Regions from separate parts of the Mesorhizobium sp. AA23 genome, predicted to be linked through region 1. Evidence: predicted binding sites of a transcription regulator. Region 1 holds the regulator's gene; the other holds the start of a gene.

Region 1 (16,146 bases):
GGCGATGACAAGGCGCGTCAGGCCTATGTCGACGCGGCGACCGCCGCCCTGCGAAATTGCCTGCCGCTCAGCTTTTCGCCGGACCTCGCAAAAGGAATTCCCGGGAAGATCTTTACGCTTCAATTCAATTCGCCGAAGGACAACGCCAAAGCAATTCAGCAGTAGAACTGCCAAGTTGCTCAGTTTCGCCTTCGCCGATTTCCAACAGAAAACGGCTATGCTTTCTAGGTGGCGCTTTGTTGCTGGACAGCGCTACGCCGGATTGCGCCTGCGGCGGGCATTGGCGTGTTTTTCCAGTTGCGGCATTTCGAAGACGTAGTCGCTCCAGGCCGATTCCGGAATTTGGCCGGCCAGATAGCATTCCAACAATAGATTTTGCTCGGGTGTCAGACGCCTCGGGGCCCGCTCGTGATCCAGTCCAAGCGAATGGATCAGGTTTCTGGTCAGGCCTGAGACGGTGAAATGAACAGACATCTTCGCTCCCCTTCGTGCTGCGCCGATAACGCCAGACGCCACACAAAGGTTTCACGCGCAGTGAGGAAACACGCGATCTTATCGTAGCTGCTACGCTACTCGCAGACGACGCGATAGCGCTTGCCGGGTTCGCTGACATTCCGGCAGGCGAGCGCCTTCTGTGGCTGGGAGGACGCATCAGCCAAATCCGGCTGAAAGGAAGGGGCCGTCGAAACACGTCTTCGACTGGGGGAACTCACCGGGGCGATCGGCGGCTGAGGAAACACGTCCGTCGCGATCTGCCTCGAGGCTGTTGTTCCTGGCGGGGCCTTGTCCCAAATGCGCCTGACGTCCATCCGGCTTGGAATGATGACGGTTCCGTCGTCGCTGCGCGTGCAGCCGCTTGCCGCGAGCAGCGCCGGACAGAGAACAAAAGTCAGCATTCGACCAAGCATCAGCTATACCCCCACCGATTTTATAGCCCGGCAGCGGTGGGTTCGCCAACGGACGGATTACCGCAGCGAGGTCGGACCGGCGTCCGCCTAAAACCCGTTAACGGCATCGGGCGTGTTCGGTTGCGAATCGTTAAGGTTAGCCGATCGTTAATGCTTGTCGGGCACATTCCGCCGACGAACCGGGAGGGTTCGGCCTGGGGGTAGGGATGGCGGATAGGGACGGTACTTTCGAGATGGGCGCCGCCCGTTCTTTCGAAGGCGCGGTCGAGCGCGGCGAGGCGGCGGTCCCCCGCGCCCCCGATCAGCATGCGGCCGCGACCTCGGAAGCGCTTGCCAATCTTCGCCTGATGGTCGATTCGATGCCGATCGGCGTCATTGTCCTCGATGCCGAGCTCAGGGCGGAGATCATCAACCGCGCCTTCTACGACTTCTGGAAGATCGATCCGCTTCGCGCCACTGCCGGCTGCGGCTTCCGCGAGCTGATGGAGGCCAGCCGCGACGCCGACCCCTATGGTGCCGACGAGGTGGGCTGGCAACGCCACATCGCCGAGCGCGAGGCCGAAATCCGGGCAGGCGTTGCCGGTTCCAGGCAGTTGCCGCGCAATGACGGCCGCGTGCTGATCGCCTCGCTGGCACCGCTTGCCGGCGGCAAGCGTCTGATCTCCTATGTCGACATCACCGACATGAAGCATCGCGAGACCGAGGCAGAGGATGCGCGCAAGAATCTCGCCACGGTGCTGGAGTCGCTGCCGGCCGGCGTCATCATCTATGACCGCCACGATGAATTCGTCTTCGCCAACCGCAAGCTCCATGACAGTTTGCCGGCGCTGAAGCCGGCCTGGCAGCCGGGCCGCACCTTACGCGAGGCGCTCGCTCTCGGTCATTCCGCCGGCTATTTCCGGTCGAGCTGCGACGTCGAGATCGACAATCTCTATGGTGTCGACAAAGAGCGCTGGCTCGACGCCATGCTGAAGCGTTACCACCTGCCCAATTCGTCCTATGAACGGCTCAATCCCGACGGTCGTTGGTTCCAGGTCTACGACATGAGAGCGGACGACGGCACGTTCATAGGGGTGCGCGTCGACATTTCCGACATCAAGGCCCGCGAGAAGGCGCTGCGGGACTCGATGCGGCAGATCGACCTTTACCGGCATGTCATGGACGAATTGCCGGTGGCGGCGTTCATCAAGGCCGAGGATCTTACAATCGAGTTCGTCAACAAGGCCTGGTGCGCGCTGACCGGCATTGCCAAGGAAGACGTCATCGGCAAGACGGACCGGCAGCTTTTCGGCGCCGAGGACGCCGAAAGCTACAGCCATGACGATGCCGAGGTCATCGCGACCGGCAAGGGGCGCGAAGTCGAGGAGCCTGTCAGCCATCGCGACGGCACGGTGCGGCAGCTGATGACGCGCAAGAGCCGCCTCATCGCGACCGACGGATCGGTGCATCTGGTCGGTTCCAGCACCGACATCACCGAGGTCAAGGCGCGCGAGCGGGCGCTCAAGGAAACCATGAGCGAGAACGAGGTGTTCCGCAACCTGATCGACAACGTGCCGGTGTCGATCTACGCGAAGCGTTCGGATCTAAGGCAATTCTACGTCAACAAGGGCTGGTGCGATCTCACCGGCTTCAGCAAGGAAGAGGCGATCGGCAAGACCGACGTCGAGATCTTCGGCGCGGACGGCGAAGCTTTCGTCGCCGGCGACCTGGCGGTGCTGCGCACCGGCGAGACGCAGGAGATCGAAGAACAGGTGACGCTGCCGGACGGCAGCGTGCGTCACCAGTTCGCGCGCAAGGGCGCGATGATCGCGTCCGACGGTTCGCTCTATCTGATCGGGTCGACCACGGACATTACGGAACTGAAACAGCGCGAGGCCGAGCTCAGCGAGGCGCGCCGGCGTGCCGTGCTTGCCGACCGCGCCAAGTCGGAGTTCCTCGCCAATATGAGCCACGAGATCCGTACGCCGATGAACGGCGTGCTCGGCATGGCCGAGTTGCTCGCAAAGTCGGACCTCGACCCAAAGCAGAGGACGTTCACCGACATCATCGTCAAATCGGGCAACGCGTTGCTCACCATCATCAACGACATCCTCGACTTCTCCAAGATCGACGCCGGCCAGCTCGTGCTCGACCCGGCGCCCTTCAACCTTGCCGAGGCGATCGAGGATGTGGCGACGCTGGTGTCGACCCGCGCCAAGGAAAAGGACCTCGAGCTCATCGTTCGCGTCCAGCCCGGGCTCGACGGGCAGTTCGTCGGCGACGTCGGCCGGATCCGACAGATCGTCACCAACCTGCTCGGCAATGCGGTGAAGTTCACCGACAAGGGCCATGTGCTGGTCGACGTGACCGGCGAGCGCGTTCCGTCGGGGACGAAGCTCGCCATCTCGGTCACCGATACCGGCATCGGCATTCCCGAAGACAAGCTGAAGCTGGTGTTCGAGAAATTCAGCCAGGTCGACACCTCCTCGACAAGACGGCACGAGGGCACCGGGCTCGGCCTTGCCATCACCTCGCGGCTGGTCGAGCTGATGGGCGGCGAGATCGGCGTCGACAGCGCCGAGGGCAAGGGCTCGACCTTCTGGTTCGCCGTCACGCTGCCGCGGGCCGAGCGAGGCGGGCAGCGGATCATGCCGGTCGACGTGACCGGCGCGCGCGTGCTGATCGTCGACGACAATGCCGTCAACCGCGCGATCCTCAGCGAGCAGATGGCTTCGTGGACCTTCGATTCCTGCGCGGCCGAAAGCGGCGCCGAGGGACTGAAGGTGCTGATTGCGGCTGCCGCCTACGGCGTGCCTGTCGACTGCGTCGTGCTCGACTACCAGATGCCGGGCATGACCGGCGCCGAAATGGCGCGCATCGTGCGCAACACCGCCGGCCTCGCGCACACGCCGATCATCATGCTGACCTCGGTCGACCAGTCGCTCGCCAGCGCCGCCTACCGCGATCTCGGCATCGATGCGCAGCTGATCAAGCCGGCGCGTTCCTCGATCTTGCTGGAGACGCTGGTCGCCACCATCCAGCGTCATCGCCACAGCACGGCGGCCATCCATCCGGCCTTGACCGGCGACGTCGAGACCGGGGCCGGCGCGCCGCAGGCGTCCACGGCGCAGGCGACCGCGGCGGATCGCGTCCTGCTGCAGCCGCCGCCGGCGCGTGCCCGTGCACGCCTGGCCGGCGCGGAGGCCGGGCTCGACATTCTCGTCGCCGAGGACAACGAGGTGAACCAGATGGTGTTCACGCAAATCCTGGGCGAGACCGGATACCAGTTCGAAATCGTCGGCAACGGCCGCAAGGCGCTGGACGCCTTCGGCAGGCTTAACCCGCGCATGATCCTGATGGATGTGTCGATGCCCGAGATGAGCGGCCTGGAGGCGACCGCGGCCATCCGCCGGCTCGAAGCCGAGATGGGCACGCATGTGCCGATCGTCGGCGTCACCGCGCATGCACTGAAGGGCGACCGCGAGCGCTGCCTGGAAGCCGGCATGGACGATTACCTGCCGAAGCCGATCAGCCCGAAGGCGCTGCTCGAGAAGCTTGAAAGATGGCTCGGGTCGGACGCGGAAGTCCGCCGCAGCGCCGGATAACAGCCTTTCTGCGCGGCCGTTCACGGCGTCATCGACGAGGTCCGTCGGCGGGCGTCCAACGCAGACATATGGTGTGATCGCACCATACAAAACGAAGGCCAGGTCAGGACAATGGCTGCTGTCGATTCCGCCCTTCGGTTACGGGCGGGAGCAGCGACCGCCGGCAAGGAACAGCGTCGACTCTACCCCAACGGACCTGTTTTCGGCGATGGCCAGGCCATGATCCGCTCTGGCGCACAGGCAACGCGCTCTCGTCCGGATTTTATTTCCCGGCGGCCGGAGATCCGGCCGCCAGGATAATTTTTGATTCAAAAGTCGGACAAGCTACTGATTCCGGCGGCAAACTTCGGCTGGGTCCGCAAATGGCGGCCGCAGGCCCCCCCAAGGCATCCCCGTTCAGGCGTTACCGGGCTGACACGAAACTGTCATGCGACTGTAATAATCGACGTCTATTGCGCTCGTCAGGCGCCGACAGAAAAGGGTTGCCGAAAGACCATATTCCGAACAGGAGCAGGCCACATGAGACATTTCATCCGCTCGGCGGCCGTTGCGATTGCAATGGCTGCGGCATCCACCCTTTCCCTCTCCGCCGCTATGGCGGCCGACATCTCCGGTGCCGGCGCTACCTTCCCCTATCCGATCTACGCCAAGTGGGCCGACGTCTACAAAAAGGAGACCGGCATCGGTCTCAACTATCAGTCGATCGGCTCCGGTGGCGGCATCAAGCAGATCAAGGCCAAGACCGTGACCTTCGGCGCCTCGGACGCGCCGCTCAAGGGCGAGGATCTCAAGTCGACCGGGCTCGCGCAGTTCCCGATGGTGATGGGCGGCATCGTTCCGGTCGTCAACCTCGAAGGTGTCAAGCCGGGCGAACTGGTGCTCGACGGCCCGACGCTGGCCGACATCTTCGTCGGCAAGATCACCAACTGGAATGACGAGGCGATCAAGAAGTTCAACCCCGACGTCAAGCTGCCCGACCAGGCGATCGCGGTCGTGCACCGTTCCGACGGCTCGGGCACCACGTTCAACTTCAGCTACTATCTGGCCGAAGTCAGCGCCGACTGGAAGTCGAAGGTCGGCGTCAATACCGCGCTCGAGTGGCCGGTGGGCATCGGCGCCAAGGGCAACGAAGGCGTCGCCAACAACGTCGCGCAGACTGGTGGCGCGATCGGTTATGTCGAGTATGCCTATGCCAAACAGAACAAGCTCACCTATACCGACCTGATCAATAAGGATGGCAAGAAGGTAGAGCCGACCGCTGCCGCGTTCTCGGCCGCTGCAGCCAATGCCGACTGGAGCTCCAAGCCTGGCTACGGCGTCATCCTGGCCAACCAGGCTGGTGCTGAAAGCTGGCCGATGACCTCCGCGACCTGGATCCTCGTCTACCAGAAGCCCGACGATGCGGCGGCCACCACCGAAGCGCTCAAGTTCTTCGCCTGGTCCTACGCCAAGGGCGACGACATGGCCGCCGAGCTGGACTATGTTCCGATGCCCGACGCGGTCGTGAAGAGCGTCGAGGAAATGTGGAGCAAGGACATCGTCGACAGCAACGGCAAGCCGCTCTACTCCGGCATGTAATTCCTCCGGAATAAGGAGGGCGCCTCGGGCGCCCTCCTGTCTCTTTCGAAATGCGAGGGCAAATGACAGCCGTTTCCGAAGCCGTGACATCGTCCGCCATACGGACCAGGGAAGCGACGGTGCGCCGCTTCGCCCTGACCGACACGATCTTCCGAACGGTCACGCGCCTCTCCGCCATACTCGTGCTGGTTCTTCTGGGCGGCGTCGCGGTCTCGCTGATCGCCGGCTCGTGGGAGGCGCTATCGAAGTTCGGCTTCTCCTTCCTGACGACTGAATCCTGGAATCCGGTCACCGAGAATTTCGGCGCGCTTGCGCCCATCTACGGCACCGTCGTCACCTCGGCCATCGCCATCCTCATTGCCGTGCCGATCGGCATCGGCATCGCCGTCTTCCTGACCGAGCTCTGCCCGCGCCCGCTCAGGCGCCCGATCGGCATAGCGGTCGAGCTGCTCGCCGGCATTCCCTCGATCATCTACGGCATCTGGGGCCTGTTCGTCTTCGCGCCATTCCTGCAGACGACGGTACAGCCGTTCATCATCAATCTTTTCCACGGCATACCGGGTCTCGCCAGCCTGTTTGCCGGTCCGCCCTACGGCATCGGCCTGCTGACGTCGTCGCTGATCCTCGCCATCATGGTGCTGCCCTTCATCACCTCGATCACCAAGGACGTGTTCGACACGGTGCCAGCGGTGCTGAAGGAATCGGCCTACGGCATCGGCTGCACGACCTGGGAAGTGACCCGGCGTGTGGTCATCCCCTATACGCGGGTCGGCATCATGGGCGGCGTCATGCTCGGTCTTGGCCGCGCGCTCGGCGAGACGATGGCCGTCACCTTCGTCATAGGCAATGCGCACCGCATCAGCGCCTCGCTGTTTGCGCCCGGCACGACGATCTCGGCGACCATCGCCAACGAATTCACCGAAGCCGACGGCGAGCTTTACACGTCCTCGCTGGTGGCGCTCGGACTGATCCTGTTCATCATCACCTTCATCATCCTCGCGCTCGCACGCTACATGCTGTTGCGCATCGATAGCCGCACGGGAGCCTGACCGATGTCGACAGCCGCATCGCTCCACCGAAGCCGCAAGCGCAAGAACGCCGTGATGATGGCGCTTTGCACCATAGCGGCGGGCATCGGCCTCGTCTGGCTGGCGCTGATCCTCGGCGCCCTTCTCTATAAGGGGCTCTCGGGTGTCTCGCTTTCGGTGTTCACGCAAATGACGCCGCCGCCCGGCGACGCCGGCGGCCTGCTCAACGCCATCTACGGCAGCATCGTGATGACCGTGATCGGCATCGTCGTCGGCACGCCGATCGGCGTGCTCGCCGGAACCTATATGGCCGAGTACGGGCGCTTCTCGCGCCTCACGACGGTGGTGCGCTTCATCAACGACATCCTGTTGTCGGCGCCATCGATCATTGTCGGCCTGTTCGTCTACGAGCTGATGGTGCGGCCGATGGGTCATTTCTCGGCGATCGCCGGCGCGGTGGCGCTGTCGATCCTGGTGATCCCCGTCGTCGTGCGCACCACCGAGGACATGCTGAACCTTGTGCCCAACGCGCTGCGCGAGGCCGGCACCGCCATCGGCGCGCCGCGCTGGGTAGTGATCCGCTCGGTCGCCTATCGCGCCGCACTGTCCGGCATCGTCACCGGTATATTGCTGGCGATCGCCCGGATTTCGGGCGAGACGGCGCCGCTGCTCTTCACCGCGCTCAACAACCAGTTCTGGTCGAGCAATCTCAACGCGCCGATGGCCAGCCTGCCGGTGACCATCTTCCAGTTTGCGCTGAGCCCTTATGAGGAATGGCAGCAACTGGCCTGGACGGGCGCACTGATAATCACCCTGACGGTTCTCGGGCTGAGCATCTTCGCCCGCAGCCTTACCGGACGCAGAGAGGACAGATGAAACCGATGTTGTCCACCGACCTGAACGTAGCCGAGACGACCGCCGAGAAGGCCAAGATCGAAGTCAAGAACCTCAACTTCTACTATGGCCAGTCGAAGGCGCTGAAGGACATCAACCTGTCGCTGCCCGAGCGCAGCGTCACCGCCTTCATCGGACCTTCGGGCTGCGGAAAGTCGACGCTGCTGCGCGTGCTCAACCGCATCTACGAGCTCTACCCGAAGCAGAGCGCCGAAGGCCAGGTGCTGCTCGACGGCAAGAACATCCTCGACCGTTCGCAGGACCTCAACCTGCTCAGGACCAAGATCGGCATGGTGTTCCAGAAGCCGACGCCGTTCCCGATGTCGATCTACGAGAACATCGCCTTCGGCGTCAGGCTGTATGAGAAGATCAGCAAGGCCGAGATGGACAATCGCGTCGAACAGGCGCTGAAGCGCGCCGCGCTGTGGAACGAGGTCAAGGACAAGCTCAACGCCAGCGGCCAGAGCCTTTCGGGCGGCCAGCAGCAGCGGCTCTGCATCGCCCGCACGGTGGCGGTGAAGCCGGAGGTCATCCTGCTCGACGAGCCGGCATCGGCGCTCGATCCGCTGTCGACCGCCAAGATCGAGGAGCTGATCGACGAGCTGCAGGCCGACTACACGATCGTGATCGTCACCCACAACATGCAGCAGGCGGCGCGCGTCTCGCGGCAGACGGCGTTCATGTATCTCGGCGAGCTGATCGAATTCGACCGGACCGAAAAGATTTTCACCTCGCCCCGCGAGAAGCGCACGCAGGACTACATCACCGGCCGCTTCGGCTGAGTTCATACGAGGACATAACCATGGCCCATACGGTCGCTTCCTTCGACGAGGATCTGAGGCAGATCAGCCAGCTCATCCGCGACATGGGCGATCTTGCCGGCTCGATGGTCGGCGCGTCGACCAAGGCTCTGCTGAATTCCGATAACGCGCTGGCGCAGCGCGTGGTCTCCGACGATGCCATCATGGACGCGCGCCAACGCGAGCTCGACGATCGCGCCATCACGCTGATTGCCAAACGCCAGCCGATGGCCGACGACCTGCGCAGCGTCGTTGGCGCCATCCGCATGGCCGGCGATCTCGAGCGCATCGGCGACCTTGCCAAGAACATCGCCAAGCGCGTCGGCTCGGTCGGCATCAGCGCCGCGCCGCGCGACCTTTCGCACTCCATCGATTCGATGGCGCAGCTGGTGCTGATCCAAGTGCAGGGCGTGATCGAGGAATACACGGCCGGCGACTCTACGGCGCTCGCCAAGCTCCGCAACGACGACGAGCGCATCGACGTCAAATACACCTCCGTCTTCCGCGAGCTCCTGACCTACATGATGGAGGATCCGCGCAACATCACGGCTTGCACGCATCTGTTGTTCTGCGCCAAGAATCTGGAGCGCATAGGCGACCACGTCACCAACATCGCCGAGAACGCCTACTATGTGCTGACCGGCACGCAATTGCCGGCGAATCGTCCTAAGCAGGACGAGACGGCGATGTCGGCGCCGGCGGCCTGACAGCGAAGGTGCCTGCTAAATGATCGCGCCACGCATCATGGTGGTGGAGGACGAGGAGCCGCTGGGGGTGCTGCTCCGCTACAACCTCGAATCCGAGGGCTATCAGGTCGAGGTGGTGACGCGCGGCGACGAGGCCGAGATCCGCCTGCAGGAGAATGTGCCCGACCTTCTGGTGCTCGACTGGATGGTGCCGGCGGTGTCCGGCATCGAGCTTTGCCGGCGCCTCAGGATGCGGCCCGAGACCGAACGCCTGCCGATCATCATGCTGACCGCGCGCGGCGAGGAAAGCGACAGGGTGCGCGGCCTCTCGACCGGCGCCGACGACTATCTGGTCAAGCCGTTCTCGACGCCGGAATTCATGGCCAGGGTCAAGGCGCTGCTGCGCCGCGCCAAGCCGGAGGTGCTGTCCAGCGTGCTCAAGGTCGGCGACATCGTGCTCGATCGCGAATCGCATCGCGTCTACCGCAAGAAGAGCGAGATCCGGCTCGGCCCGACCGAGTTCAGGCTGCTGGAATTCATGATGCGGCATCCCGGCCGGGTGTTCTCGCGCAGCCAGCTGCTCGACAATGTCTGGGGCGAGACGATCTATATCGACGAGCGCACCGTGGACGTGCATGTCGGCCGCCTGCGCAAGGCGGTCAACAACGGCCGCATGCCGGACGTCATACGTACCATCCGTGGGGCGGGCTACGCGATCAGGGAAGATTAGCCGCCGGCCTGGAGTTCATCCGTGCCTTCCAGGCGAGACAGTGCAGCCCAAAGCGCGTCGAACTCCGCTTTGGCAATCTCGCGGGTTTGCAAACCATCGTGCTCGGCCTCTTCCACCGTAGGCAGCTCCCCCTCGGGCAAGTGGTCGCCGTCGAGGCCTCCGGGATATGCGAGGAGCATGCGGCCATCGGCGTATATGTGTATTGCCCGACGACCAAGATTCTCGGCATCGCATTCGAAATAGTACAGGGTTGGCAAATCCGCGCCCCCAGGCGTGACACTCATGAGCCAGCGAGCGGGAGGGCCGAAGTCAGGCAGATAATAGGTTACGCCAAGCCGGTTCTTGTAGCTCTTCATCATAGGCACTCGTCGGCCTCAGGCGACATTCTTCCCCGCGCCGCTTCTCGCCTGCACGCCCGGCGCGAAAATCTCCTGGTCGACGAAGGTCAGCGCGCGCACGGCGCAGCCTTCGCGGATCAGCGGCAATTCGTTCGGCTCGGTATCGAAGGAGATCGAATTTGAATGCTGGCCGCCGGCGGTCTGGGCGATCGCCTCGCGCAGCGCCGGCTCGATCAGGTCGAAGGCGGCGGCGCTGACGCCGACCATGGCGACCGGCGCCGGGTCGATCAGCGCGAACAGGCTGCCGAGGCCGAAGCCCAGCGCCTCCCCGGCCCGGCGATAGGCCTCGCGCTCCGGGCCATCTGTCTCGCGCGCCTTGGCGGCGAGCGCCCGCATGTCGGCGTCGCCGACATCGACCGGCTCGGCGTCCTCGCTCATCTTCATGGCGCTGCGCCAGATGGCGTAGTTGCCGGCATAGGCCTCGACGCAGCCGCGGCGTCCGCAACGGCAAAGCGCGCCGCTCGGACGATGGATCATGTGGCCGAACTCGCCGCCGGACGAATGTGTGCCGGTGAACAGCTCGCCCTTCAGCACCAGGCCCATGCCGATGCCGTGCGAGAGCAGAATGGCGATGAAATTGTCGCGATAGCGGTGGGGATCGCGCCACTGCAGCGCCACAGCCATCATGTTGCAGTCGTTTTCCATGGTGGCCGGAATGCCGAATTCCTTTTCCAGGATGTCGGCGAAGGGAATGTCGGTCAGCGGCGTGATCGGCGACCATAGCATGGCGCGGGCATGGGAATCGGTGATGCCCTGGATGCCCATGGCGATGCGGGCGACGCTGCCGACGTCGAGGTCCGGATCGTCCAGCCGGCGCCGCACGATCGCCAAGCATTCGCCGATCAGCTCGTTGCGCGGCATGGTGAGCGTATCGAGGCGGCGCTGCTCCTCGGCGATGACCTGACCCGCATAATCAATAACGGCGACCGAGAGGAAATTGAGCGACAGCACCACCGTTACCACCGCCGCCGCCTCCGGCTTGAGCGCGAGGCCCACCTGTGGCCGGCCGCGCTTCAGAGACGCGGTCTCGCTCGGCTTGCTCTCGGCCAAGACGCCTTCCTGGATCAGGTCGGAAGAGATCGCCGAAATGGTCGAATGGCTGAGCCCGGTGGTCGCGGCGATTTCCGTGCGCGACGGCTGGCCGGCCCGGCGCACGGCCGAGAGCACCATGGCGCGGTTGCGCCGACGCAGATCGTCGTGGCGGATTCCGACCGACATTTTTGTCTCCTCCCAGTCAGCGCGGCCTCTCGATCATGCACAGGACTCGGCGACGCGCCAGATCGGTTCAGTCCCGCACGCCGGCACCCGAACCGTCCTGGTCTTACAAGTTTCGGTGGACCGGGCTGCGCCTCCTCCCGAACTGTTCCGCGATAGTGGCAGAAGCGGTCGGCACTGTCATTATTTATTGCGGGCCTCGAAAAAAGTACGTGACCACCTCAAAAACCGTCAGAATTGCAGTTGACAGCGCTTTAGCGTTAGATCAGTATTTTTTCGAGGCTCGAAAAAAAGCCTCATCGCCTTCGGGCCAGTCTGGGTCGCGCCGCAAGGGGCGCAGGGAGGATATCATGAAGAGATTCGCAGCCGCCATTCTGGCGGGCGTCGCCATGTCGTTGACGTTGGTGTCGGTCGCGCAGGCGAAGGACAAGGTGATCGGCGTTTCGTGGTCCAATTTCCAGGAAGAGCGCTGGAAGACCGACGAAGCGGCGATGAAGAAGGCGATCGAGGCCGCCGGCGACAAGTACATATCCGCCGACGCACAGTCCAATCCAGGCAAGCAGCTGACCGACGTCGAAAGCCTGATCTCGCAGGGCGCGAATGCGTTGATAATCCTGGCGCAGGACGCCTCCGCCATCGGGCCGGCGGTGCAGAAGGCACTCGACGAAGGCATTCCGGTCGTCGGCTACGACCGCCTGATCGAGAACAAGGACGTGTTTTATCTGACCTTCGACAACAAGGAAGTCGGCCGCATGCAGGCCCGCGAGGTGTTCAAGGCCAAGCCCGAGGGCAATTACGTCTTCATCAAGGGCTCGGGCGCCGACCCGAACGCCGATTTCCTGTTCTCCGGCTCGATGGAAGTGCTGAAGGAAGCCATCGACAGCGGCAAGATCAAGAATGTCGGCGAGGCCTATACCGATGGCTGGCTTCCCGCCAATGCGCAGAAGAACATGGAGCAGTTCCTGACCGCCAACGACAACAAGGTCGACGCGGTGGTGGCGGCCAATGACGGCACCGCCGGCGGCGTCGTCGCGGCTCTGACGGCGCAAGGGCTGGCCGGCACCGTTCCGGTCTCGGGCCAGGACGGCGACCATGCCGCGCTCAACCGCATCGCGCTCGGCACCCAGACGGTGTCGGTGTGGAAGGACGCGCGCGAGCTCGGCAAGCACGCCGCCGAGATCGCCTCGCAGCTCGCCGACGGCAAGAAGATGACCGACATCGCGGGCGCCAAGGACTTCACGACGCCTGGCGGCAACACCGTCAAGTCGCTGTTCCTGACCCCGGTCGCGATCACCAAGGATAATCTCAACCTCGTCATCGACGCGGGTTGGATCAAGAAGGATGAAGTCTGCGCGGGCGTTGCCGCCGGCAGCGTCGCGGTCTGCAACTAAGCTGGCCGTCAGGTTCAAACGCAGCGCCGCGGCCCGACAGCCGCGGCGTTTCTCCAAAGGCTTTCGGGCGTACTGAAGCCGGAGACCATTGGGGCAGTTCACTGTCCGGCAGGATCGCCGAACTGCTCCAGCCGTTTGTTTCCGCGCAATTCCAGGCGGCCACGCACTTTTCCTGGAATTGCTCTAGCATCGTGGTCCGGCATCCGCGCCAGACGGCAAGCCGGTGGGAGGAGATCATGACCGATACGACCTCTGATACGCCGGCCAACCCGGCGGCGGATCGCGCGCGGGCTTCCGAACTGAGCACCGTCGGGCGCTTCCTCAAGGCGACCGAGCTCGACACCCGCATGCTCGGCATGGTCGGCGCGCTGCTGATCATCTGGATCGGCCTGCATGTCATCTCGAGCCTGCGGCTCGGCGTCAATCCGCTCGATTTCGATAGCCGAACGTTCCTGACGCCGCGCAACCTGTGGAACCTGTCGGTGCAGACCTCGGCCGTGGCCATCATGGCTTCCGGCATGGTGCTGGTCATCGTCATGCGCAACATCGACCTCTCCGTCGGATCCGCCGAGGGTTTGATCGGCATGGTCATGGGCTTTGCCCAAGTGCATTTCCTGGTGCGAATGGTTGGGCTCGAGCTTGGCAATCCCTGGATCTGGGTGCTGGCGCTGTTGATCGGCCTGGCGCTCGGCCTGCTGATCGGCGCCTTCCAGGGCTTCGTCATCGCCTATCTCGAAGTGCCGGCCTTCATCGTGACGCTTGGCGGGCTGCTGGTCTGGCGCGGTGCTGCCTGGTGGGTCACCAGCGGCCAGACGGTGGCGCCGCTCGACGCCACCTTCCAGCTGATGGGCGGCGGACCGGCCGGCTCGATCGGCGCCAGATGGAGCTGGATCGTCGGCGCCGTCGCCTGTTTTGCCGTGGTGTTTGCGCTGTTCAACGGCAGGGTGCAGCGCAAGCGCTTCCGTTTTCCGCTGCGTCCGATCTGGGCCGAGACGCTGCTCGGCGCGGTCACCTGCGCCGTCATCATGGGCGCGGTGTGGCTGGCCAATTCCTATCCGTGGCCGGTCGGCATCGTGAACCGCTACGCCGCCGCCAACAATCTCACGGTCCCCGAAGGCGGCCTGTTCATCGCCCACGGCATCGCCGTTCCGGTGCTGATGGCGATCGCCGTCGGCCTCGTCATGACCTTCATCACCAAGCGCACTCGCTTCGGCCGCTATGTCTTTGCCATCGGCGGCAATCCGGAAGCGGCCAACCTTGCCGGCATCAACACGCGCTGGATCACCATGAAGGTGTTCATGATCATGGGCGTGCTGGCGACGATGGCCGCGGCGATATCGTCGGCGCGGCAGAATTCATCGACCAATGCGCTCGGCACGCTGGACGAGCTCCTGGTCATCGCCGCGGCGGTCATCGGAGGCACCTCGCTCGCCGGCGGCTCGGGAACCGTGCTCGGCGCTATGCTTGGGGCGCTGCTGATGCAGTCACTGCAGTCCGGCATGGTGCTCCTCGGCGTCGATTCGCCGCTGCAAAGCATCGTCGTCGGCGCCGTGCTAGTCATCGCGGTCTGGCTCGACACCATCTACCGCAAGCGGGTGTGAAGGAGGCAGCATCATGGCAGACAAGAACGCTCCCACCGGCGCCCCGCTGGTCGACATGCGCAACATCTCGATCGCCTTCGGCGGCATTCGCGCCGTCGACGATGCCTCCATCGATCTCTTCCCCGGCGAAGTGGTGGCGCTCCTCGGCCACAACGGCGCCGGCAAGTCGACGCTGATCAAGATACTGTCCGGCGCCTACAAGCGCGATGCCGGGCAGATCTTCGTCAACGGCGAGGAGGCAGCAATCTCCAACCCGCGCGACGCCAAGAAATACAGCATCGAGACGATCTATCAGACGCTGGCGCTTGCCGACAACGTCGACGCCGCCGCCAATCTTTTCCTCGGCCGCGAGCTGATGACCGCCTGGGGCACGCTGGACGACGTCGCCATGGAGGCCGAAGCGCGCAAGGTGATGGGCCGGCTCAATCCGCGCTTCCAGCGCTTCAAGGAGCCGGTGATCAAGCTGTCCGGCGGACAGAGACAGTCGGTGGCGATCGCGCGCGCGATCCTGTTCAACGCGCGAATCCTGATCATGGACGAGCCGACGGCAGCGCTCGGCCCCCAGGAGACGGCCCAGGTCGGCGAACTGGTGCGGCAACTCAAGGCCGACGGCATCGGCATCTTCCTGATCAGCCACGACATCCATGACGTGTTCGAGCTGGCGGACAGGGTCTGCGTCATGAAGAACGGCCAGGTCGTCGGTACGGCGCGCACCAGCGACGTGACCCAGGACGAGGTGCTCGGCATGATCATTCTGGGCAAGTGCCCGCCAGGCGCCATGCCAGGCCCGGGAGCGCTGAAAATCGCGGCCTAAGACTATAAATTGGTTGGCTAATTTGCGACTTGTTTGATGAGCCAATCGCGGCGTTGGGTTGGCCTTGCCATTGTATTGGCGCGGAGACTTGCCCATAAAGGTGGCCAACCATCCATGGGCCGCATCCTGCATTGAAAAAGCTTTTCCCGATCGTCGCCTTCATCGCCGTCGCGCTGATCAGCCTGACGATGGCGGGGTTCGCCTATTTCGCGACCCAGGAGGCGGCACGCATCAAGTTCGAGGGAACCGCCGACGATGCGCTCAACCGCATCGAGAGCCGCATCGACCTGCATCTGTCGCTGCTGCGCTCGACCCAGGCGCTGTTCGATGCTCGTAACGGCGATATCACGCGCGGCGAGTTCAAGGCCTTCCTCACCGCGCTCGACATCGACGACAATTTCGCCGGACTGCGCGGCATCGGCTTCCTGAGGCTGGCCAAGGCCGGCGACGAGGCCACGCTCGAGCGCGACATCCTGCGCGCTCGCGGTTCGGCCCACCCGGTCTATCCGGCAATCACGC
Region 2 (16,146 bases), on a different contig from region 1:
TGCTCCCAGATCTGGCACAGCCGGCGATGCGTCGGTTCGAACACGCCGGCATAAATGCGGTCGAGCGCCGCCGTCGGGTGCGAGAGCTCGCGCAGTACGAATTGTACGATCTCGCCGGCCTGGGGACTTGCCACGACAAAGCCGACCATCCGCGCCAGCGCGGCAAAGAGCTGCGCCCGGGCGGCTTCCGGGCTCGAAGGGGCCGCCGGCTGGGGTGCGCCGAGCGCCTGGCCGGCGATCCCCTGGATGGTCTCGACGATGAAGTCGGCGGCGGCGGCGCGCAGCCCCTCCTTGCCGCCGAAATGATAGGCGATCGAGCCGATATTGGCCTTGGCCTCGGCCGCGATCTCGCGCGTCGAGGTGCCGTCGAAGCCCTGCCGGCCGAACAGCTTCAGCGCGGCCTGCACCAGCGCCGCGCGCGTTTGATCGGCGGGAGAGGCTTCGCGTTGCGGCCCTTTGGCGTTCGTTTGTTTGCTCATTGCACCAATTTAATCAATCGATTGATTAAAGTCAAATTGAATTCCAACGCGGCTTGCCATCTTCCTGCGGGCGGGCTTTAGTGCGCGGCCATGGGCAAGGAAGTCGAGCGCAAGTTCCTGGTCGCTGATCCCGCCTGGCGCAGCCTGGTCGAGGCGCATATCCGCATTCGTCAGTTCTACGTCGCCGCGCAGCCTGGACGCACGGTTCGCGTACGCATCAGCGACGGAGGCTCCGCCGCGCTGACGCTGAAGTTCGGCAACAAGGCGCGCGAGCGCGACGAATTCGAATATCCGATCCCGCTCGCCGAGGCCGAGGAATTGATGGCCTTCGCGATCGGGCGTGTCATCGAGAAGACACGTCACCATGTTAGGCACCGCGGCTATCTCTATGAAGTCGATGTGTTCGGCGGAGTGCTCTCGGGGCTGGTGGTCGCGGAGTTGGAGACGCCGGAGGACGTGCCTGACGAAATGCTGCCCGACTGGCTCGGGCGCGAGGTCACCGGTGAGTCGAGGTTTTACAACGCGTCGCTGGCCCTCGGCGGGATTCCGGAGATAGCCGCATGATTCGCATCGATCCGCGCTTGCCGCTGACCGGCGAGGTCAGGCGCATATTGGCTGACGAGATCGGCAAGGCGCTTGGCCAACTCGAGACGGCGCGCGACAAGCCGGAGCAGGGACTGCACAAGTGCCGTAAGCGGCTTAAGGGCGTGCGCGCCTTGTTGCGCCTGGTTCGTTCCGGAGACGAACCGTTCTGCCAGACCGAGAACGAATGCTACAAGCAGGTGTCGGCGCTGCTTGCCGGCCCGCGCGAGGCGACCGCTCTCATCGAGACCATCGACCGTCTGGGCTCCGCTTTTCCGGATGAAACCGCGGCCGGCGAGCTCGATCCCGTCCGCGAGCGGCTGGTGCTGCGCCAGCACGAGCTCCATGCCGGCCCCGGTCTCGACGCTGCCATAAACGCCGCGGTCGCTGCCTGCCGGGAAGGTCTGGAGCGTATCGACAGGCTGTCGCTCCCCGATCAGCCCGAGCAGGCGGCCGACATACTGGCCGAAGGCGCCCGCGCCGCCTTGCGGCGGGCGAAAAAGGCGCTGGATAAGGCGAGCTCGCGCGGCGAGGCCGATGACTTTCACGGCCTGCGCAAGGCGTGCAAGACGCATTCGATGCATCTGTCGCTGCTCGGCCGCCTGTGGCCGGCGCCGATCAAGGCGCGCCGCAAGGCGGTTGACAAGCTTGGCGAACGGCTGGGCGAGCTGCATGACGTCTTCGTCATGCGCGCGCTGCTCGTCGCCGCTGGCGAGCCGCTCGGTCCGCCCGAAGACACCAAGCTTCTGCGCAAGCTGCTGAAGCGTGCGGAAAAGAGCCTCAGCAAGACCTGTCTTGCCGATGCCGCCGAATTGTTCGGCGACAGCCCCAAGCGCTCGGCCAGAAAGCTCGCGCGCAAGGCTCGCGACGACCTCGCGCCGCCGCATGAGGAAGCCGGCCGGGTCGCGGCCTGACGCCTACGCCGGCAGCGGCCGCCTTGCTTTCGCCCCGGCATCCGTCCGAGCGCCGGCATCGCGCGGATGCGGTCCGATCGGCATGATCGCCGGAAACGGCGTCGCGCCGAAGGCGAAGGTCCATTTGTAGCCGATGAGCTGCTCTTCCGGCGTGGTGTGCTGGTCGTGATGGGCAAGCAGCCTGGCGCGCTCCGCCAGCTCCTCCGCCTCGCGCCGCACCATCTCCGCCGTTTCCGGCCGCATGCGCCGCGAGAAGCTGACGAAGGTCGCTTCGCGTTCCAGATGGGTTATCGCCCAGCCGACAAAATTCTTGTTGGTCGTCTCGAAATGCGGCCGCAGCGGCCCCTCGAAATCCCACTGGATCGGTGTCTCGACCAGCAATCTTGCCGACAGGCCGCGCCCGAGCGCCACCAGCCCAAGCTCTTCCAGGTCGCGCAGGTAGAGGAACATAGATGCTTCGCTGAGACCCTGTGAGCGCATGATGCCTTCTGGCGTGAATTTTTCGGACAGCATGATGAAGACGAAGAGCAGCGCCGGCCGCGCGGCGAGCTTCCGCTCGATCTCCGGCGCGACGTGGTTGGCCGGTCCCGGTCCCCGGTTCATCGAGCCCAGCACATTCTCCAGTTCCACGTCCGCAGCGGCGCAGATTTGTATCAGCCGATCGAGCTTGCAGTTGCGCTCATGGAAGATGCGCTTCACTGTCGGCTCGGAAACGCCCATGCGCTCGGCCAGCGCCTGGTAGGTCAGGCCCTTGGCCTTCAATGTCCGTTTCAGCGCCTCGAAGATCGGCCCGTTCATGGAATGCACCTCGTTTGCGCGAATTCGTATCGCTCCTCGATACTACGCTCGAACTGGCTTCCGGAAAAGTATCGAAAAACCTAGCTCTTGGCCGTCAACACAGGAGAGCACCATGAAAAACCTCATCGCTTCGACCTTTCTCGCCATCGCCGGCATCGCAACGGCTGCCACCGCCGAGGCCGGCGAGATCTGGCGCGCCGGCGGCTTCGAGCAGCCGGAATCGGCGCTGGTCGATGCCGCCAACAAGCGCATCGTCGTCTCCAACATCGTCGGCAATCCGGGCGAAGCTGATGGCAACGGCTATTTGTCGCTGCTGTCGCTGGACGGCAAGGTCATCAGCCGCCATTGGGTGGACGGCATGGACGCGCCCAAGGGCATGGCGATTGCCGGCGGCAAGCTCTACGCCGCCGACATCACCAAGGTGCGCGTCGTCGACCTCGCCAGCGGCAAGCTGGTCTCTACCATCGATGTGCCCGGCGCCGTCTTCCTCAACGATATGACCGCCGATGCCTCGGGCAAGGTCTATGTCACGGATATGCTCGCCGACACGATCTACCGTATCGACGGCGACAAACCGGAGCTGTTCATCAAGGATGCGCTGCTCGCCTCGCCCAATGGCGTCTTCGCCGATGGCGACCGGCTGATCGTCGCGTCCTGGGGCAGGGGCATCAAGCCCGATTTCAGCACGGCGGCGCCGGGCGGCCTGCTGGCCGTCGACCTCGCCAGCAAGAAGGTGACGCCGCTGCCGGGCGCGCAAAACTTTGCCGACCTCGACGGCGTCATCGCCATCGGCGACACGATCTATGCCACCGCCTACATGACCGGCACGCTCTATCGCTACAAGGGCGGCGGCGCGCCGGAAGCGATCGCCACTTTCAAGCCGGGCAGCGCCGATATCGGCACCGACGGCAACTCGACCATCTATGTTCCGCTGATGAACGAAGGCGCGGTCGCGGCGCTGAAGCTCGACTGAGGACGATTGCGGCGGGAACGAGGTCGATCGGGGCTGGACCGCCATATCGACGGGGCTGCCATCTGGTTCAGCCGCTCGCTCCGGGATATCCGGCAGCAACCGTCACATGGGCCAAGCCGTGAAGACATCCAGCCTGACCGGCGCCGCCGTGTCGCCAATGATCCCGGTGCTCGTATGCGCACTGGCGATCTTCCTTTTGTCCGGGATGGACGCGGCGATGAAGTCCCTGGTCATCGCGGTCGGTGTGTACAACACCGTGCTGTGGCGCAGCCTGGTCTCGACCTTGATCGCGGGCGCCGCCTGGTCGGCGGGGCCGCGCTCGAAGCCGGCTCTTCCGGTGCTGGGGCTGCATGCGCTGCGCGCCGCGGTCGTCGGCATCGTCCTGGTTTCGTTCTTTTGGGGTCTCGCCAGATTGCCGCTCGCCGAGGCGATCGGGCTCAGCTTTGTCGCGCCCCTGTTTGCGCTTTTTCTCGCAGCCTTGTTGCTGGGCGAGAGAATCCGGCGCCAGGCGGTGTGGGCGTCGCTGGCCGGCATCGCCGGCGTCGCGATCATTCTGGCCGGCCAGTTCGGGCAGGCCGGCCACTCGCAGGATGCGCTCCTGGGCACGGCCGCGGTGCTCGTATCGACTGTGTTCTATGGCTACAATCTGATCCTCGCGCGGCGGCAGGCGCTGTTGGCCAAGCCGGTCGAGATCATGCTGTTCCAGAACCTCTGCATCGCGGTCATCCTTGGTCTCGCCGCGCCGTGGCTCGCCGTCGCGCTGCCGAGTGACCTGTGGCTTCACCTGGTCGGGGTGGCGATGCTGTCGCTTGCCGGCCAATTCCTGATGAGTTGGGCCTACGCCCGCGCCGAAGCGCAATATCTCATCCCGACGGAATACTCGGCCTTCATCTGGGCGATCGCGCTCGGCTGGTTCTTCTTCGGCGAGGAGGTGGCCTGGACCACGCTGACCGGGGCTTGCCTGATCGTCGCCGGCTGCCTGATCGCGGCGCGCGCCAACCCGAAACTTGCCGAGCCGATCGAAGCGGCAGTTTGAGAGAACATGTCGCTCTACGCGGACTGCGATTGTGCTTTCAGCTGCGCCCGCGCGTCGCGAATCGAGGCGGCATAGGTGACCAGCGGCCGCTTGAGGCCGTGGTTGATCAGCATGCGCCTTGTCTGCGGCGCGGCACCCGCGATGATGAAGCGCACGCCGGCGCTTCCGGCCTTGTGCGCGGCGCCCTCGAGGACGTTTGCCGCCGTCGAGTCGAGGAACGGCACCGCCGAGCAATCGAGGATGAAATTCTTGCGCTGGTCTGCGATGCGGTCGAGCACGGCGCCGACGGTCGAGGCGGCACCGAAGAAGAAGGCCCCGGAGATTCGATAGATGACGGTATCGGCGTCGGCCGCCTGGCTTGAATCATAAGTGGCGGCGCGATCGGCGACGTCCTCCGGCACCAGCGGCAGATCGGCCTCGACGGCGATGGACTTGGCCATGCGATCGATGAACAGGATCGACCCGAGCGCGAAGCCGACGACGATGCCTTCCGTCAGATCGCGGAAGATGACGATCAGGAACGTCGCCATCAGCACCAGCGCGTCGCCACGCGAGGCTCTGAGCAGCGTGAGGAAAGCCTGCTTCTCGAACATGTTCCAGCACACGACGGCGAGTACGCCGGCCAATGCGGCGAGCGGGATGTAGCTGGCCAAGGGCGCCGCCGCCAGCATCAGGACAAGCAGGATCGCCGAATGCAGCATGCCGGAGACGGGGCCATGCGCGCCGGCCCTCACGTTGGTGGCCGTGCGAGCGATCGTGCCGGTGGCACATATGCCGCCGAACAAGGCTGACGCGATGTTGGCGAAGCCTTGCGCCACCAGTTCGCAATTGGAGCGGTGCCGCCTTCCGCTCATGCAGTCTGCGACCACGGCCGAGAGCAGCGACTCGATCGCTCCGAGCAGCGCGAAGGCGATCGCGTCCGGCAGCACGTGGATCATCCTCTCCAAGCTGACCGGCGGCAGGGCTGGCCATTGCAGGTTCCGCGGGATGCCGCCATACCTCGTGCCGATCGTTTCCGCAGGCAGGGCGAACAGCGCCACGACCAGCGAGGCGACGCCGATGGCGATCAGCATCGCGGGCCATCTCGGCTGCCAGCGCCGCAAAAAGACAATGGTTAGGACAGTCAGCATCGCCACGAAGGTCGCGGCCGGACTGATCGTGCCGATCGCCTCGCCGATCACGGTCAGCTTCGACACCAGCGGCCCGGGCTCCTTGCCGCCGAGTTTCAGCCCGAGCAGTTCGACGATCTGCCCGGAGAAGATGATGACCGCGATCCCGGCGGTAAAGCCGACGGTCACGGGATAGGGAATGAACTTGATGTAGGTGCCAAGCCTGAGGTAGCCGATGGCGAGCAGGAAGACGCCCGCCATCATCGTTGCGAGCAGCAGCCCGTCGACGCCGACGCGCGCCACCGTCGCCGCTACCAGCACGATGAAGGCGCCGGCCGGACCGCCGACCTGGAAGCGGCTGCCGCCAAGCGCGGAGATGATGAAGCCGCCAACGATCGAGGTGTAGAGGCCTCGCTCCGGCGTCACGCCGGACGCGATGGCGATCGCCATGCACAACGGCAGCGCCACGATGGCCACCGTCAACCCCGCGACGGCGTCAGCCCTGAAATGCGCCAGCGTGTAGCCTTCGCGCAGCACCGTGACCAGCTTGGGCGTGAACAGCTCGGCAAAGGACGGCCGCGCCTGGGGGTGGATTGACCGCCGGACCTGATCCATGGACTGCCTTCCGCTCCGTAAGGGCGGCGGGATCGTCGGCAGGGCTGTCGGCGGTCGCCGTCGCGACTTTCTTGTGCGGCTCAGCCTTGGGAGTTCTGCGGCGTGGCAGGCTTGAGACGCACGCCCCTGCCGCCGCGCTCGCTGGCCTGGTTCTCGCCGATCAGCTCCACCCCGGCCTCGTCGAGTCCCTGGATGACCTTCATCAGCGTATCGACCACGCCTCTGACGACACCTTCACTCGCTTCCATGCGTTGGATGGTCGGAAGCGAAACCCCGGCGCGCTCGGCGAGCGTTTTCTGGTCGATACCGGCCAACGCCCTCGCGGCGCGCATCTGCGCGGCAGTGATCATCGGCCAGAACCCCTGTCTGAGTCTGCAGTATCAATGGATAATCCAAAGATCATGATGTTTCAAGCATCATAACAAACAGTTGAAACATGAGTACTCATTCGCTGTCCGCCACCACTTTGCGCCGCTGCAGCAGGCGCGCTGCAAGCCAGCACAACATGGCCCAGGCAAAGCCGGCGCACCAGCCGGCAAGCACGTCGGACGGCCAATGCACGCCGAGATAGACGCGGCTGGTTCCGACCAGCACCGTGGTGAGCACGGCGAGGCCGAGCACGAAGATCTTCGTCCTGCGGTTCGGTAGGAAACGCGCGGCGAGCGAGCCCAGCGTGAGATAGGTCACCGCCGACAGCATCGCATGGCCGCTCGGAAAGGAGAGCGAGGTCTCGTTGACGAGATGCGAGACGAGATCGGGGCGGGGCCGGTCGACCTCGAACTTGAGCAGGCTGGACGCCGCCTGACCGCCCGCCACCGAAACGAACACGAACAGTGCGGTCGCCGGTCGGCGCATCAGCAGAAAATAGACGATCACCGCAGTCGTGATCAGCACCAGCACGCTGGTGCTGCCGAGCGCGGTGATATCGCGCACCGCGCCTTGCAGCCAAAGCGGACCGATCGGGCTGTCCGGCTGCCCGGCATGGCGGAAGGCGAGCAGGATTTCCGTGTCCAACGCATGCGGAGTCGTGGCGCGCGCCACGCCCATGAGTTCCACCAGGCCCCATAGCCCGCAGGCGATGGCCAGCCCGGCCGCAAGCACCGGGAATTCTATTCTGTTGAGCAGCGCCTTGGCGGTCGATTTCATGCCGGGCCTGCTCCAATTACAGCCGCTGCATATAGGGTCCGAGCGTGATCAGCGCGACGGCCGCGATCGCCAGCACGACGCCTGTCGCTTGGAAAGTGTTGAGGCGCTCTCCAAAGAAGACCAGCGCCACGATATTGACTGAGACCAGCTGGATCACTGCCGACAGGCTGAACGACACCGACATGCCGAATTCGCGGATCAGCCTGAGCATGATCAGATTGCCGGCGGAATAGAGCGCCAGCGTCAGCACGATCTTGCCGAGACTCGGCGCCAATCCCCATTGTTTGGCCGCCATCGCGGCCAGCAGGAAAATCACAGTCGAAACGCCAAGCTGCGCCAGTCCCCAGAGACTCACGTTCATCCCTCCCGAAGCGGCCTTCGCCGCGCCGCTCGCCGCTTTTGTTTCCGAAGCGCGCGAAGCCGTCAAGCTGATGGCGTCGGGCAAGCTACGGTGCGACGGGATCGAAGGCGGAATCTCGCAAGGCAAGCCCCGCAGCCATGGTTGGCGTCCTTGCGCCGAGCGCGCTCGGGAGTCTGCTCGCCGTGTGTTGTGGGCCTCGTGTGGCGCCAATGCGTGGGCGAACAGTCATCAGCCGGCAAATTGGCATTGCTCAATGGGGCTGATGTCACGAAAATGTGATCGGGCGCCTATAGGGATCGACCGGTTACCCGTTCCAGCCACCTCAAGAGCCAGAGGACAGCCCATGACCCAACCTGAGATTCGCTTCCGTACCAGCCAGCTCGAGGAGAATGACGGCCCGCCCGTCAATCCTACCGACAACCGCACGATGGGCGAGATCATCGCCGCGCGCTTCTCGCGCCGCGACTTCCTCAGGGGTTCGCTGGCTGTCTCGGCCATCGCCGCCACCGTGAGCCCGCTGGCGCTCGTCGCGGCAGACGAGGCGCGCGCCGCCGAGGTCTCGGCCTTCAAATTCGACGAGCTCGAGGCCGGCATCGACGACAAGCACCACGTCGCGCCGGGCTACGATGCCGACGTGCTCTTGCGCTGGGGCGACCCGCTCTTTACCGATTCGCCGGAATTCGGCCCGGCAAAACAAACGGCCGGAGCCCAGGCAAGACAGTTCGGCTACAACAACGACTATATCGGTTATATCCCGATCGAGGGCTCGGCCGAGCATGGCCTGCTGGTCGTCAACCACGAATACACCAACCCGCATCTGATGTTCCCCGGCATCGTCAAGATCGTCGACAAGGACGGCAAGAAGGCCGCCGAAGTGGCGCCGCTCAGCAAGGAGCAGGTCGATGTCGAGATGGCGGCGCACGGCGGCAGCATCGTCGAGATCCGCAAGGAGGGCGGCAAATGGCAGGTGGTGCGTGACGGCAAGCTCAACCGCCGCATCATGTCCACCACCGAAATGGCGCTGTCCGGTCCGGTAGCCGGCCATGATCGCGTCAAGACCAATGCCGACCCGTCTGGCACCAAGGTCTTCGGCACCCTCAACAACTGTGCCGGCGGCGTCACGCCCTGGGGCACCTATGTGATGGCCGAGGAGAACATCCACGGCTATTTCTCGGGCGAGCTGCCGGAAGGCCACAAGGAGGCCGCCAACTACAAGCGTCTCGGCATTCCGGAGGGCGCCTATGAATGGGGCGCGCATTACGATCGCTTCAACCTCGCCAAGGAACCGAACGAGCCCAACCGCTTCGGCTGGGTCGTCGAGGTCGACGTCAACGACCCGAATTCGGTGCCGAGGAAGCGAACCGCCATGGGTCGCTTCAAGCATGAAGGCGCCGAATCGATCGTCACCAAGGATGGCCGCGTCGTCTTCTATCTCGGCGACGACGAGCGCTTCGACTATGTCTACAAATTCGTCACCAAAGGTACGTTCAATCCGAACGACCGCGCCGCCAACATGAACCTGCTCGACGAGGGCACGCTGCATGTTGCCAAATTCGCCGAGGACGGCTCGGTCGAATGGATGCCGATCGTGTTCGGCGAAGGTCCGCTGACGGCGGAAAACGGTTTCGCCAGCCAGGCCGACGTTCTGATCGAGACGCGTCGCGCCGCCGACCTGCTCGGCGCCACCAAGATGGATCGGCCGGAAGACATTCAGCCCAATGCCGGCAACGGCAAGGTCTATGTCATGCTGACCAACAATTCCAAGCGCAAGGCCGACCAGGTCGACGCCGCCAATCCGCGCGCGGCGAACGCCTTCGGCCACATCATCGAGATCGTCGAAGACGGCGGCGACTTCGCCGCCACCAAGGGCAAGTGGGAAGTGCTGCTGAAGTGCGGTGATCCTTCGGTGGCCGATGTCGGCGCCACCTTCTCGACTGCCACCACCGCCAATGGCTGGTTCGGCATGCCGGACAATTGTGCCGTCGACTCGGCCGGCCGCCTGTGGGTCGCGACCGACGGCCAGGGCCCGAAGGCCACCGGCCGTACCGACGGCCTGTGGGCGGTCGACACCGAGGGCGCGGCGCGGGCGACCTCAAAGCTGTTCTTCCGCGTGCCGATCGGCGCCGAGATGTGCGGCCCGCTATTCGCGCCGGATGACCAGACCGCCTTCGTCGCCGTCCAGCATCCGGGCGATGGCGGCGAGGACTGGGAAGCTTTTGGCCGCCCCTCATATTACGAGGATCCATCGACCCGGTGGCCGGACTTCAAGCCGGACATGCCGGTGCGTCCGGCGGTCGTTGCCATCACCAAGCAGGGCGGCGGCAAGATCGCGGTCTGATTGGCGACTCGCTTAAACAGGGGAAGGGTTGCGGTGATCCGCGACCCTCCTCACCTTGCGATTACTCCACGCCTCGGACCACGGCCATGTTCAGGGTGGTTCTCAACCGGAAGCCGATGGCCTCGTAGAGGCCGACGGCCGGAGCATTGCTGGCATAAGCGTGCAGGTATGGAACCTCGCCCCGCGCCATGATCCGGTTCGCCACGAACAGCGACAGCAGCTTGGCAAGGCCGCCGCCGCGGAAATCCGGATGCGTGCACACGCCGCTGAGCTCGGAGTAGCCGGGCTGCTTCATGCGCTCGCCGGCCATCGCCGCGAGCCTGCCGTCGATCTTCACGCCCCAGAACTCGCCGAGGCTCAAGGCTTCGAGCGTGAACGGGCCGGGCTTGGTGAGCGATGCCAGAGCGAGCATCTCGGCCGCATCGTCCGGCGTCAGTCGCTGCACGCGCTCGTCGGAGGCGGCCTCAACCGGCTGCTCGGCAACCATCTGCACCAAGGACGCGGTCGAAACCGCGGCAAGTTCCGAAGGCAGGGCGATCGGGTCCGTCTGAACCAGGATGGCGCTTTCAAGCGGCGGGAGCAGCTTGCCCAGGGCTTGTAGGCTTTCCGCATCGTCCGCAACGGTGGCGGCGAAGGGAACGATCGAAGGCCGGTACCGCCTGGCAAGGGTATCGCCTTCCGCAAAGGCCTGATGGCGCGTCGCCAATGCGCTCCAGATCGGACGGTCGAGAACATGTTTCATTGTGCGACGGCCTTGGGTGCGACTGCCTTGGCCTTGTCCGCCCGGCGGTCGAGCGGGGTCGCGGCCAGTCGATCCTCGATGGCAGCGAGCTGGCCAAGCAGCGGCCCGGAGAGGTCCGCGCACAATTCCGCGACCGCGCCCTCGATGCGCGGCCAGACGTCGTGCTTCGCGGCATCGACCAGCCGCTGGCCGTCCGCGGAAAGGGAAACGATCCGGCGCCGCTGGTCGTCATCCGATTGTGCGACCTCGACCAGGCCGAGCCCGGTGAGCAGCGACACGGCCCGCGTCACGCCCGGCTGCGCGATGCCGAGCGACTGCGCCAGTTCGCCGACCGGCAGCGGCCCCAGCCTGTCGAGCGCGGCGAGCAGCGGATACTGACTCGACTGGATCCGCACATCCAGGCGATCGAGCACGCGCTGCGTGTCGGCCTGCAACTGCTCGCCAATGCGCTTCAGCCTGCTGCCGAGGCAGAGAAAGCCGAGGGACCTCAGAACATCTTCCATCGTCGAACTGCCGGAACAAAATGGATAACATAATATATAACATTGCATGGAAATTGGCAATATGGTTTCACGATGCAGCCGGAGCGCCGGCTTTGGCCGGTAGACATTCCCTCTTCATTCGCCGCCGATAGCATCCTATATGGCGCTGGCGCGACATGACCGATCCGTCGCGCCAAGGCGACTGATTCGAGGCCCGTGGGCTCCGGGTCCTTCTTCATCGGCATGCGGACGCTTGATGCCATCCCTGCGCATCCATATCGACAGGTTTCTTGACGGCGCGGCGCCCAAGGTGCCGCGGCGCGAGCTGTCGCATCTCGAGCGCCTGGCGCTGGTGCGGCGCCATGGCGACTTCTCGCTCGCCTATTCCACCGCCGTGCAGCAAAAGCTGTCCTACTTCAGCGAAGGCGATGGCTACATCGCATTCGGCACCAAGATGAAGCACCATTTCGCGCTTGGCGATCCGGTCGTCGATCTGCCGGACCGGCCAGGCTACATCAAGCGCTTCGTCGAGGCCGCCGGCGGCCCCTGGTTCGTTCAGATAAGCGCCGCCACGGCAAAGGTGCTGGCCGGGCTCGGCTATCAGATCAATCGGCTGGGCGTCGACACAAGGTTGCAGCTGCCGGCGCATGATTTCTCCGGCAAGCGCAACGAGACCGTGCGCTATTCGGAGCGCTGGCTGGCAAAGAAGGGCTTCACCTTCGCCGAGGACAGGGCCAACATGCTGCTCGACGAGGTTTCGCGGCTGTCCGAGAATTGGCGCGGCGAGCGCATCGTCAAACGTTGGGAGATGGGCTTCCTGAACCGCCCTTTCGCCGACCATCTCGGCGCCGACATGCGCCGCTTCGTCCTTCACGGCCCGCAGGGTGAGCTCGTCGCCATCCTCGATTTCGATCCGCTGTTCAGCAATGGCGAGGTCATCGGCTATACCACCGCCTTCAAGCGCAAGCAGGTCGACGCCACGCCGCATGCCGAGATCGGCCTGACCAAATTCGCCGTCGATCGCTTTCGCGAGGAGGGCGTTTCGGTGGTCACGCTTGGCCTGTCGCCGCTGCTCGACGTCGAGCCGAGCGGCTTTGCCGAATCGAGCTTCTGGCGCAGCACCTTCCGGCGCGCCTACGAGTCGCCCTGGGTCAACCGCTCGCGCTTCAACCTGCAGGGCCAGGCCGCCTTCAAGCGCCGCTTCCACGGGCTGGAGGAGCCGACCTACATTGCCTTCCGCAAGGGAACGCTGATGGAGATGCTTGGACTGCTGCGGCTGATCAAGGCGATTTGAAGCAAGCCCTGTTCGTCAATTCCTCAGCCGATACCCGGTCCTGAAAATCCACGCCACGATTGCGATGCAGGCGGCCAAAAACACCAGCGTCATGCCGAGGCTGACGCCGACCGAGACGTCCGCTTTGCCGTAGAAACTCCAGCGGAACCCGCTGATCAGGTAGACGACCGGGTTGAACAGCGTGATCGTCTTCCACATGCCGGGCAGCATATGGATCGAATAGAAGCTGCCGCCCAGAAAGGTGAGCGGCGTGACGATCAGCAGCGGCACCAGCTGCAACTGCTCGAAGGTCTTGGCCCAGATGCCGATGATGAAGCCGAACAGGCTGAAGGTCACCGCCGTCAGCACCAGGAAGGCGATCATCCAGAACGGGTGCTCGATCCTGAGCGGCACGAACAGCGCCGCGGTCGCCAAGATGATCAGCCCGAGCATGATCGATTTGGTCGCCGCGCCTCCGACATAGGCGATGATGATCTCGAGATAGGAGACCGGCGCCGACAAGAGCTCGTAGATCGAGCCGACGAATTTCGGGAAATAGATCGCGAAGGAGGCGTTCGAGATCGACTGCGTCAAAAGCGAAAGCATCATCAGCCCCGGCACGATGAAAGCGCCGTAGCTGATGCCGTCGATCTCGGTGATGCGCGAGCCGATCGCCGAGCCGAAGACGACGAAATAGAGCGATGTCGAGATCACCGGCGAGACGATGCTTTGCAGCACCGTGCGGAACGCACGCGCCATCTCCATCCGGTAGATCGCCCACACTGCACGAAGGTTCATAGCCGCGTGGCGGTTCATGGCTCTTGCCTCAGCAGATTGACGAAGATCTCTTCGAGCGTGCTGTTCTTGGTGTCGAGGTCGTGAAACTGAATGCCTGCGGCCTCGAGATCGCGGATCAGCGAGGCGACGCCCGGCCGGTCGCTCTGGCTGTCATAGGTGTAGGTGAGTTCGTTGCCGTCCGCCGACAGCTCCAGCGCATAGCGCGACAGGCCCTCGGGCAACGCGCCGAGCGGCGCGCGCAGCTCCAGCGTCATCTGCTTGCGGCCGAGCTTGCGCATCAGCTCCGCCTTGCCTTCGACCAGGATGATCTCGCCGCGGTTTATGACGCCGACCCGGTCGGCCATCGCTTCGGCCTCCTCGATGTAATGCGTCGTCAGAATGATGGTGACGCCGTCCTCGCGCAGCCGCCTGACCATCGCCCACATGTCCTGGCGCAGCTCGACGTCGACGCCCGCCGTCGGCTCGTCGAGGAACAGCACGCGCGGTTCGTGCGACAGCGCCTTGGCAATCATCAGCCGGCGCTTCATGCCGCCCGATAGCGTGATGGCCTTGGCGTCCTTCTTGTCCCAAAGCGAGAGATCGCGCAGCACCTTCTCGACGAAAGCCTTGTCGGGCGCCTTGCCGAACAGGCCGCGGCTGTAGTTCACCGTCGCCCAGACCGTCTCGAAGGCGTCGATGGTGAGCTCCTGCGGCACCAGTCCGATCAGGCTGCGCGCCGCGCGGTAGTCCCTGCCAATATCATGACCGTCGACGGTGACGCTGCCCGACGAGCGGTTGACGATGCCGCAGACGATCGAGATCAGCGTCGTCTTGCCGGCGCCGTTTGGCCCGAGCAGCGCGAAGATCTCGCCGCGCTCGATGTCGAGGTTGATTTCCTTCAGCGCCTTGAAACCGGTGGCATAGGTTTTCGTGACGCCGGAGATGGAGATGATGGATGACATGCTGAAATATGGCCGGCTGGAAAACGTGACCTGATATAGGTCGGATGTCGTTTTATGCAAACCGGCAATCGACCGTGCTCCTGACAGTTCTCGACAGTCGCCGCCATTCGCGACGTCGAACGGCGCCGGCAAGCTGTCACGCGATGCGTGTGTCCATGACCGCCCGACGCTGCGACAACGCGCCTCGCGTGACGCCGCGCCGCTTTGACCGATGCGTGTTCGAAGCCTATCCTTCAAGCCTGAATTGCAGCCGGAGCCCAGCATGGACCCGCTCATCCTGTCGCGCATCCAGTTCGGCGCGAATATCTCGTTCCATATTCTGTTTCCGGCGATCACCATTGCACTTGGCTGGGTGCTTCTCTTCTTCAAGCTCCGCTACAACGCGACCGGCGACTCGGCCTGGATGCGCGCGTATTTCACCTGGGTGAAGGTGTTCGCGCTGTCCTTCGCCATGGGTGTGGTGTCGGGCGTCACCATGAGCTTCCAGTTCGGCACCAACTGGCCGGGCTATATGGAAACGGTCGGCAACATCGCCGGGCCGCTCCTTGCCTATGAGGTGCTGACCGCCTTCTTTCTCGAGGCGGCCTTCCTCGGCATCATGCTGTTCGGCTTCCGCCGCGTCTCCAACCGCATTCACACCCTGGCGACCGTGCTGGTGGCGGGCGGCACCACGGTTTCCGCCTTCTGGATCATCGCGCTGAACTCCTGGATGCAGACACCGGCCGGCTTCGAGATGATCGACGGCAAGGCGCATGCCCTCGACTGGTGGGCGGTCATCTTCAATCCGTCCATGCCCTACCGCCTGGTCCACATGCTGCTCGCCTCCGGGCTCACGGTCTCCTTCCTGATCGCCGGCTGCTCGGCGCTGCGCTACCTTTATGGCGACCGCTCGGAATCGATGTGGAAGGCGCTGCGCACCGGCGTCTTCGCCGCCGCCATCCTGATTCCGATCCAGATCTTTGCCGGCGACCAGCACGGCTTGAACACGCTCGAGCACCAGCCGCAGAAAATCGCCGCCATGGAAGCGAACTGGAACACCGGCGCCCACGTGCCGCTGGTGCTGTTCGCGCTGCCCGACGAGGCGGCCAAGGAAAACAGGTTTGAGCTCGCCATTCCCGACGGCGCCAGCCTGATCCTGCGCCACAGCACAAGCGGCGTCGTACCCGGCCTCAACGACTATCCGGGCAACCACCCGCCGGTCTTCCCGGTGTTCTGGGGTTTCCGCGTCATGGTCGGCACCGGCATCCTGATGCTCATCGTCTCCTGGTCGGCAGCCTTCTTCCTCAAGCGTCGCCGCAACCTGCCTAAGCCGCTGGCCCTGATCATGGTGCCGATGGCGCTCTCCGGCTGGCTGGCGACGCTGGCCGGCTGGTACACGACCGAGATCGGCCGCCAGCCCTGGCTGGTCACCGGGATATTGAAGACGGCCGATGCCGTCGGCCCGGTCGCCGGCAGCCATGTCGCGCTGACCCTGGCCGTCTATCTCATCCTCTATGTGCTGCTCTTGATCGCCTATCTCGGCGTGCTGGTGCATCTGGCGCTGAAGGCGGCCAAGGAAG

What was found. The regulator PhoB, encoded in region 1, activates phosphate uptake and scavenging genes when phosphate is short. The targets are predictions, from matches to a motif close to TGTCATNNANCTGTCAT.
Region 2: the regulator PhoB is predicted to act here: its motif matches at 8,277-8,293, upstream of A9K66_RS10690 (PhoX family phosphatase).

What each region holds. Positions count from the first base shown of each region.
Region 1 is NZ_LYTP01000001.1:482,700-498,845, reverse strand. Features, by position in the region: gene A9K66_RS02360 (hypothetical protein) at 1-165, shown strand, start outside; gene A9K66_RS02355 (hypothetical protein) at 253-474, opposite strand; gene A9K66_RS02350 (response regulator) at 1,115-4,492, shown strand; gene pstS (phosphate ABC transporter substrate-binding protein PstS) at 5,012-6,070, shown strand; gene pstC (phosphate ABC transporter permease subunit PstC) at 6,133-7,119, shown strand; gene pstA (phosphate ABC transporter permease PstA) at 7,123-7,974, shown strand; gene pstB (phosphate ABC transporter ATP-binding protein PstB) at 7,971-8,774, shown strand; gene phoU (phosphate signaling complex protein PhoU) at 8,795-9,499, shown strand; gene phoB (phosphate regulon transcriptional regulator PhoB) at 9,519-10,208, shown strand; gene A9K66_RS02315 (hypothetical protein) at 10,205-10,567, opposite strand; gene A9K66_RS02310 (ROK family transcriptional regulator) at 10,583-11,824, opposite strand; gene xylF (D-xylose ABC transporter substrate-binding protein) at 12,172-13,212, shown strand; gene A9K66_RS02300 (sugar ABC transporter permease) at 13,449-14,813, shown strand; gene A9K66_RS02295 (ATP-binding cassette domain-containing protein) at 14,827-15,627, shown strand; gene A9K66_RS02290 (CHASE domain-containing protein) at 15,759-16,146, shown strand, end outside.
Region 2 is NZ_LYTP01000012.1:10,419-26,564, reverse strand. Features, by position in the region: gene A9K66_RS10740 (DUF1956 domain-containing protein) at 1-479, opposite strand, end outside; gene A9K66_RS10735 (CYTH domain-containing protein) at 570-1,043, shown strand; gene A9K66_RS10730 (CHAD domain-containing protein) at 1,040-1,975, shown strand; gene A9K66_RS10725 (helix-turn-helix transcriptional regulator) at 1,979-2,773, opposite strand; gene A9K66_RS10720 (ATP/GTP-binding protein) at 2,886-3,746, shown strand; gene A9K66_RS10715 (DMT family transporter) at 3,853-4,782, shown strand; gene A9K66_RS10710 (SulP family inorganic anion transporter) at 4,797-6,506, opposite strand; gene A9K66_RS10705 (helix-turn-helix transcriptional regulator) at 6,587-6,856, opposite strand; gene A9K66_RS10700 (phosphatase PAP2 family protein) at 6,951-7,652, opposite strand; gene A9K66_RS10695 (hypothetical protein) at 7,669-8,007, opposite strand; gene A9K66_RS10690 (PhoX family phosphatase) at 8,357-10,351, shown strand; gene A9K66_RS10685 (GNAT family N-acetyltransferase) at 10,413-11,093, opposite strand; gene A9K66_RS10680 (MarR family transcriptional regulator) at 11,090-11,596, opposite strand; gene A9K66_RS10675 (phosphatidylglycerol lysyltransferase domain-containing protein) at 11,832-12,869, shown strand; gene A9K66_RS10670 (ABC transporter permease) at 12,885-13,646, opposite strand; gene A9K66_RS10665 (ABC transporter ATP-binding protein) at 13,661-14,587, opposite strand; gene A9K66_RS10660 (cytochrome ubiquinol oxidase subunit I) at 14,850-16,146, shown strand, end outside.